Regions from separate parts of the Rhizobium sp. ARZ01 genome, predicted to be linked through region 2. Evidence: predicted binding sites of a transcription regulator. Region 2 holds the regulator's gene; the other holds the start of a gene.

Region 1 (3,411 bases), on a different contig from region 2:
CCGTACCAGGCGAAAAGATAGCCGGACAGAAACGTGGTCAGGGCCATGAAGATGCCGTTGTAGAAGAAGTACAGCCCCTGCGTGGAGGCCTCCTTTTCCTCGGCCACACGCTCGATGATCCTCCCCTGCACGCCGACATGGATGCTGGCAAAAGTGAAGGCGTGCAGGCATTGCAGGGCGAAGTAACCTGCAAATCCCAGATCATGCGGGAAGGCGACCCATCGGAATATGGCGACCGCGCTGCCGAAGACGATCATTGTCCAGAGGCTGAAGGTGCGGTTGAGGCGCGCAGACAGGATGAAGAAGACAATCTCGGCCGCAACGCCGACACTGAACAACAGGCCGATCTCCGTACCAGAGTAGCCGGCTGCGCCCCATAGGATCGCGATAAAGGCATAGAACATGCCGTGGCTGCCATTCACCAATGCGGCGCCGATCATCATCAGCTGTACGTCCATCTGGCCGGACGAACCGGTCGGGGCGACGACCAGCGCCGAAATCGGCGACGGCCGTCGTGGCTTGCCGATGCGCGGCGCGATGAATGCAGTGAAGACCGTCGTGACGAAACCGACCGTCATGGCCGGCAACACCATCGCGCCACCGAAGATGCCGGAAAGCCAGCCGCCGATCATGGTCGACACGATGAAGGCGAGCGAGCCCCAAAAACGCATGCGGCTGTAGTCGAAGTTCCATCGCCGCACGCCGCTGAGCGCGATCGCATCGGTGATCGGCAGATAGGGCGCATAGACGATCCCCTGGAGCGTATAGAGGACCAGAACCGGCCAGAAGCTTTCCGTAAAGAGAAGGGCCACCGCTGTTGCGAGCGACATTGTCCCCGACCACACCAGCACGCTTGCCCGATCGCCGATTCGATCGGCGATCACACCGGCGATCGGCGCAGTGAAGACACGTATAACCATCGGCACGGCCAGCACCAGGCCGATCTCCCAATCTGTCATCGACAGCGTACTAAGCCAGACCGGAAAGAACGGCAGCGCTATGCCGTTCACCAGCATTGGCGCACAAAAAACGATCGCGATTCGCAGGACAAAGTGGCGTGGTGGACCAGCGGTCGCAACCAAGCCGTGAGGCGCATGCATGTTTGGAAACCAGAATTGAGGTTACGCAGGACTATCACGGTGAGGCACGTACGCCAATCCGTGATTTCTGCTAGCACGCTGATCTTGTCTGCCAAGAACAGTGGGCCGCTAGGCCGCCTCTGATACTGGTTCCTGCCCGACAGATGTCCTAAATCCTTCGGAGACCGGCGAAGCTGTGGCCGGCCGGATCTCCCGCGGCTGCCATGCAACCAGTTCCATGCTGCCGTCGAAATGTTCGACGACGGCGGTGCAGCTCTCCACCCAATCGCCGGTATTGATATAGCGTATCCCGTCCAGATCCTCGACCACCGCGTGGTGGATATGACCGCAGATCACACCGTCCGCGTGGTTCCGGCGCGCCTCCTCGGTGACGACCCGCTGGAAAGCGCCGATGAAGTTGACGGCGTGCTTGACCCTCAGCTTCGCCCAAGCCGAAAAGGACCAGTAGGGCATGCCAAGACGCCGGCGCGCGGCGGCAAGTACGATGTTGATGCCGATTGCCGCGTCATAGGCCCAATCACCGAGATAGGCGAGCAGGCGGGCGTTGCGAACGACCACGTCGAATTCGTCACCATGCAGCACCAGGTAGCGCTTCCCATCGGCAGCCTCGTGGATCATCTGCGTGGCAACTTCGATGCCACCGAAATGTATTCCGGGGAAGTCGCGCAGGAATTCGTCGTGATTGCCGGGAATGTAAACGATCCGGGTCCCTTTACGCGCCTTGCGTAGAAGCTTCTGGACAACGTCGTTGCAGCTCTGCGGCCAGTACCAGCTGCGTTTCAGCCGCCAGCCGTCGACAATATCCCCGACGAGTATGATCGTTTCCGCTTCGTGGCATCGAAGAAAATCGAGCAAGAAATCCGCTTTCGCGGCCCTGGATCCCAGATGCACGTCTGACAGAAACAGGGTGCGAACGCGACGAACATTCGGTGCTGAATCGCTGGCTGTCATCCTGTGCACTCCGGCTCTGTTCCGCGGCGAACGAACGCCTTCCGGCAAGTTGAAACCAGACTCTTGTTTCAACAGGATGACAGCGTTTCCGGCGACGACCGCCACCCCGCCAAGGGATGCGCAATCGGAAGGTTCTGCTACCCTATGCACTGTCGGGAGATGGCGGCGCTGTCCCGCGCGCCCCAGCGGCAGGATATGCGGCCATTCTCCACGACGAACCATTCCATCGCCATGATCTCGTAGGGTCGCCCGGTCGGTTCATGACCGGCGAGCCCCCGGAAGGTGCCGGTGAAGCGGCCGGTTTCGCGAAAGCGCCCCACGACATTGCTGCCGTCGACCGCGATATCAAGCGCTTCGAGCCGCATGTTCATACCCTCGTGCAACTCACGCCAGATCGGCGCAACCTCTGCAAGCGCCCCGAAGCCCAGCACGCCGTAGATTTTTGCATCGGGGGCAAAAAGTTCCGCAAGCCTTTCCATATCGAATGCGTTGAACGCGGCGACATAGTCCTGGACGATGGATTTGTTTGCTTCTGCGTTCACCCGACTCTCCCTCGCTGGTTACTTTTTCATACGACCAGCAGTGATCCACCACAACCGCTGGTCACTTTCGCCCGCAGGTCTATTGAAGGCACGTTGCTGGCCGTCACACAAAGGCTGGGTTGGTGGTTGCAAGTCATGGCAATTGGGGCTTTATGGCATAGGCCAACCTTCACTGCACGCCCCATCCGTGCCAGAAGGAAGGTCGGAAGAACGTATGGAATCGGACAGGAAGAACATGACCACTGCTGACAAGCCGAAAGGGAAACCCACGCCTACGAGCGGTGACATCGACCAACAGGCCCTCTTCTTCCATCGTCACCCCCGGCCCGGCAAGCTCGAGATCCAGCCGACCAAGCCGCTCGGCAACCAGCGCGACCTGGCGCTTGCATATTCGCCGGGCGTTGCAGCCCCCTGCCTTGCGATCCGTGACAATCCGGAAACCGCTGCGGACTACACCGCCCGCTCCAACCTCGTTGCGGTCATCTCGAACGGCACCGCCGTGCTCGGCCTCGGCAATATCGGGCCCCTGGCCTCCAAGCCCGTGATGGAGGGCAAGGCGGTCCTGTTCAAGAAATTCGCCGGCGTCGACGTGTTCGACATCGAGATCGACGCGGCAAGCGTCGACGAGATGGTCAACGTCATCTCCGCGCTAGAGCCGACCTTCGGCGGCATCAATCTCGAGGACATCAAGGCGCCGGAGTGCTTCGAGGTCGAGCGCCAGTTGCGCGAGAAGATGGACATCCCCGTCTTCCACGACGACCAGCACGGCACGGCAATCATCGTCGCGGCTGCGATCCTGAACGGCCTCGAACTCGCGG
Region 2 (3,411 bases):
ACCGCCATATGTCGAACCGTGGGTGCCGGCCACCATGCCGGAAGCCGCTTCCGCGGTCGCAAGGCATGCGCCGAGCGGAAAGCCACCGCCAATACCCTTGGCAACGGCCATGATATCAGGTGTGATCCCTGCCCATTCATGGGCGAAGAACTTGCCCGTGCGGCCGACGCCGCTCTGCACTTCGTCGAGGATCAGGAGCAGGCCGAACTCGTCGCAAAGCGCCCGCAACTCCCGCAGGAATTCGTTCGACACGACGCGGATGCCGCCCTCGCCCTGCACCGGCTCGATCAGGATCGCCGCAGTTTCTTCGGTTATCGCGTTCTTGACGGCAGCGATATCGCCGAAAGGCACCTGGTAGAAACCGGGCGCCTTCGGCCCGAAGCCTTCGAGATATTTCTCCTGGCCGCCGGCGGCAATCGTCGCAAGCGTACGGCCATGGAAGGCACCCTCGAAGGTGATGACATGGAACTTGCCGGGATGACCCTTGGCGAAATGATAGCGCCGTGCCGTCTTGATCGCGCATTCCAGCGCCTCGGCGCCGGAATTGGTGAAGAACACCTTATCGGCAAAGGTCGCCTCCGTCAGCCGCTTGCCGAGCGTTTCCTGTCCAGGAACCTCGTACAGGTTCGACAGATGCCAGACCTTGTCGGCCTGTGCCTTCAGGCTCTCGACCAGATGAGGATGGGCATGCCCCAGCGAATTGACCGCGACGCCGGCTGCAAAATCGAGATAGCGCGAACCATCCTCCGCGATCAGCCAGACGCCCTCGCCGCGCTCGAAACGCAGCGGCGCACGCAGATAGGTCTCGTAAAGCGGCGTGGCATCAGCCATGGCGCGTATCTCCTTCGCAGCGGATGCGGAATACAGTTCCCGGGCTTGTCTTTTCCTCACGGGAAAAATCGAAAATGCCGCCTTTCGGCGGCGGCCGCACTATCTGCATTTCAGGGGCCGATGTCAACAAAAGGACGCAACGTCAATCGGCCTTAACATACCGCTGCGTGACGATTCACAACACTCGATGGAAGTGTCGCAAGTGAGTCACACCTTACGAGCAAGTTGGGGAAAACTGGAAAATCGAATCGGCCGGATTCCCGCGACTCTTGTCACAGAGTCCCCCTGTCAGTAGGTTAAAAGTCAATTGCTAGACTGCATGCGGCGGAACTAGTCACCAACAGTATCAGAGCGTTCCGTGCTCCGGAGCCATCCGGGGCGCTGGAGAGGGATTCCCGGTAGCGAACGCTGGAACGGAGGCGGTAGATGAACTGGACAGACGAGAGGGTCGAGAAGCTCAAGAAGCTCTGGTCCGAAGGACTGAGTGCCAGCCAGATCGCAGCACAACTCGGCGGCGTCAGTCGCAACGCGGTGATCGGCAAAGTCCATCGGCTCGCGCTGCCCGGCCGCGCCAAGGCGGGCGGCACGCCGACTGCGACCCGCGCCAAGCGACCGGCGTCTGCGCCGCGCCCTGCAAACTTCGCGCCCCGCGTGGCAACCCGCACGGTTGTCCGCCCGGCAGGCGCAACCGTCATCAAGGAAGAGGTCGCCTTTGAGTATGACGACCTGCCAGCTACCCGGGTCGTCACCAACGTGGTCCTGCCGATGTCGCGTCGGCTGGAACTGACGGAGCTGACCGAGCGCACCTGCAAGTGGCCGAACGGCGATCCGCTGACGGAAGAATTTCATTTCTGCGGCAACGAGTCCCCGGACAACTCGCCGTACTGCCTCTATCATCAGCGACTGGCCTATCAGCCGTCAGCCGAACGTCGCCGGATGCGTTGATCGGGCACCGCCCTTTCCTAGCGAACAAGCAGCGAGACAAATGCAAACGGGCCCCTCAAGGCCCGTTTTCGTTTCCGATTGTCGCGTCGCGACGCTCTTACGCCTCCAGCGAATACCCCGCCCCGCGCACTGTGCGTATGACGTCCTGCATGTTGGAGAAATTCAGCGCCTTGCGCAGCCGGCCGACATGGACATCCACAGTACGCTCATCGACGTAGATGTCGTGGCCCCAGACACCATCGAGCAACTGCGAACGCGAGTAGACGCGGCCGGGGGATGCCATGAGGAATTCGAGCAGCCGGAACTCGGTCGGGCCGAGGCGAACTTCCCGCGTCCGGCGATGGACACGATGGGTCTCACGGTCGAGTTCGATGTCGCCGCACTTCAGAAGTGTCGAGACCACTTCGGGCCGCGCGCGCCGGAGCATCGCTTTGACCCGCGCCATCAGCTCGGGCGTCGAGAAGGGCTTCACCACATAGTCGTCGGCACCGGTGGCAAGGCCACGGACTCGTTCGTTTTCTTCGCCACGTGCCGTCAGCATGATGATCGGCAGGCGCTCAGTCTCGGAGCGCTGGCGCAGGCGCCGGCAAAGCTCGATGCCGGAGACACCGGGCAGCATCCAGTCGAGGATCAGAAGATCCGGCTGGCGTTCCTGCAGCCGTATCTCCGCTTCGTCGCCGCGCAGGATCGTGTCGACCTCGAAGCCCTCAGCCTCAAGGTTATAGCGCAGGAGGACGCTCAGCGCCTCCTCGTCTTCGACCACGGTTATCTTGGGAACCATACCTTGGGAACTCCCGGGGATCTAATGTTCAGAGGCTTCGAGGCGATCATTCCTTGACCGCGCCGACCGAGGTGGTGTGATCGTCCTTCGGGCGCTCGCCTTCCGGCGGCGCACCTGTCGCCATGTAGAAGATCGTCTCGGCAATGTTTGTGGCGTGGTCGCCGATACGCTCGATGTTCTTGGCGCAGAACAGGAGATGCGTGCAGGGCGTGATGTTGCGCGGGTCTTCCATCATGTAGGTCAGGAGTTCACGGAACAGCGAGGTGTAGATCGCATCGATCTCATCGTCGCGCTCGCGGATCTCCTTGGCCTTCTCGATGTTGCGCGAGGCGTAAACGTCGAGAACCTCCTTCAGCTGCATCAGCGCCAGTTCGGCGAGATGCTCCAGCCCGCGAGCCAGCTTGCGCGGCATGCCCGAACTCTGCACGGCGATGACGCGCTTGGCGTTGTTCTTGCCGAGGTCGCCGACGCGTTCGAGTTCGGCGGCAATACGGATCGCGCCCATGATCTCGCGCAGGTCCGCCGCCATCGGCTGCCGCTTGGCGATCGTCAGGATCGCCTTCTCGTTGATCTGCCGCTCGGCATTGTCGAGGACAACGTCCTCGGAAATCACCTTCTGGGCAAGTGCCGTGTCGGTGTTGACCAGCGCACGTACGCTGTCGCCCACCATCTGTTCAGCAGTGCCACCCATCTCGGAAATGCGGCGGGTGAGATACTTTAGTTCTTCGTCGTAGATCGAAACGATATGGGTCGATGACATGGTCTTTCCTCAACGGGCGCAGATGCGCCGGGTCTTCATCCGGGACCGGGCTCGCGTCAACCGAAGCGGCCCATGATGTAGTCCTGCGTGCGCT

Evidence for each region. Region 2 encodes PhoB, which activates phosphate uptake and scavenging genes when phosphate is short. Its sites were predicted from a motif close to TGTCATNNANCTGTCAT; they were not measured.
Region 1: a site for PhoB is predicted at 2,117-2,133, ahead of IB238_RS08155 (UDP-2,3-diacylglucosamine diphosphatase). Genes of this name have one in related genera too.

Annotation. Positions count from the first base shown of each region.
Region 1 covers NZ_JACVAE010000001.1:1,699,976-1,703,386, forward strand. Annotated here, with positions in the region: gene IB238_RS08150 (MFS transporter) at 1-1,100, opposite strand, end outside; gene IB238_RS08155 (UDP-2,3-diacylglucosamine diphosphatase) at 1,209-2,051, opposite strand; gene IB238_RS08160 (nuclear transport factor 2 family protein) at 2,189-2,593, opposite strand; gene IB238_RS08165 (NADP-dependent malic enzyme) at 2,829-3,411, shown strand, end outside.
Region 2 covers NZ_JACVAE010000002.1:255,099-258,509, forward strand. Annotated here, with positions in the region: gene IB238_RS15345 (aspartate aminotransferase family protein) at 1-831, opposite strand, end outside; gene IB238_RS15350 (GcrA family cell cycle regulator) at 1,258-1,776, shown strand; gene phoB (phosphate regulon transcriptional regulator PhoB) at 1,874-2,557, opposite strand; gene phoU (phosphate signaling complex protein PhoU) at 2,604-3,317, opposite strand; gene pstB (phosphate ABC transporter ATP-binding protein PstB) at 3,374-3,411, opposite strand, start outside.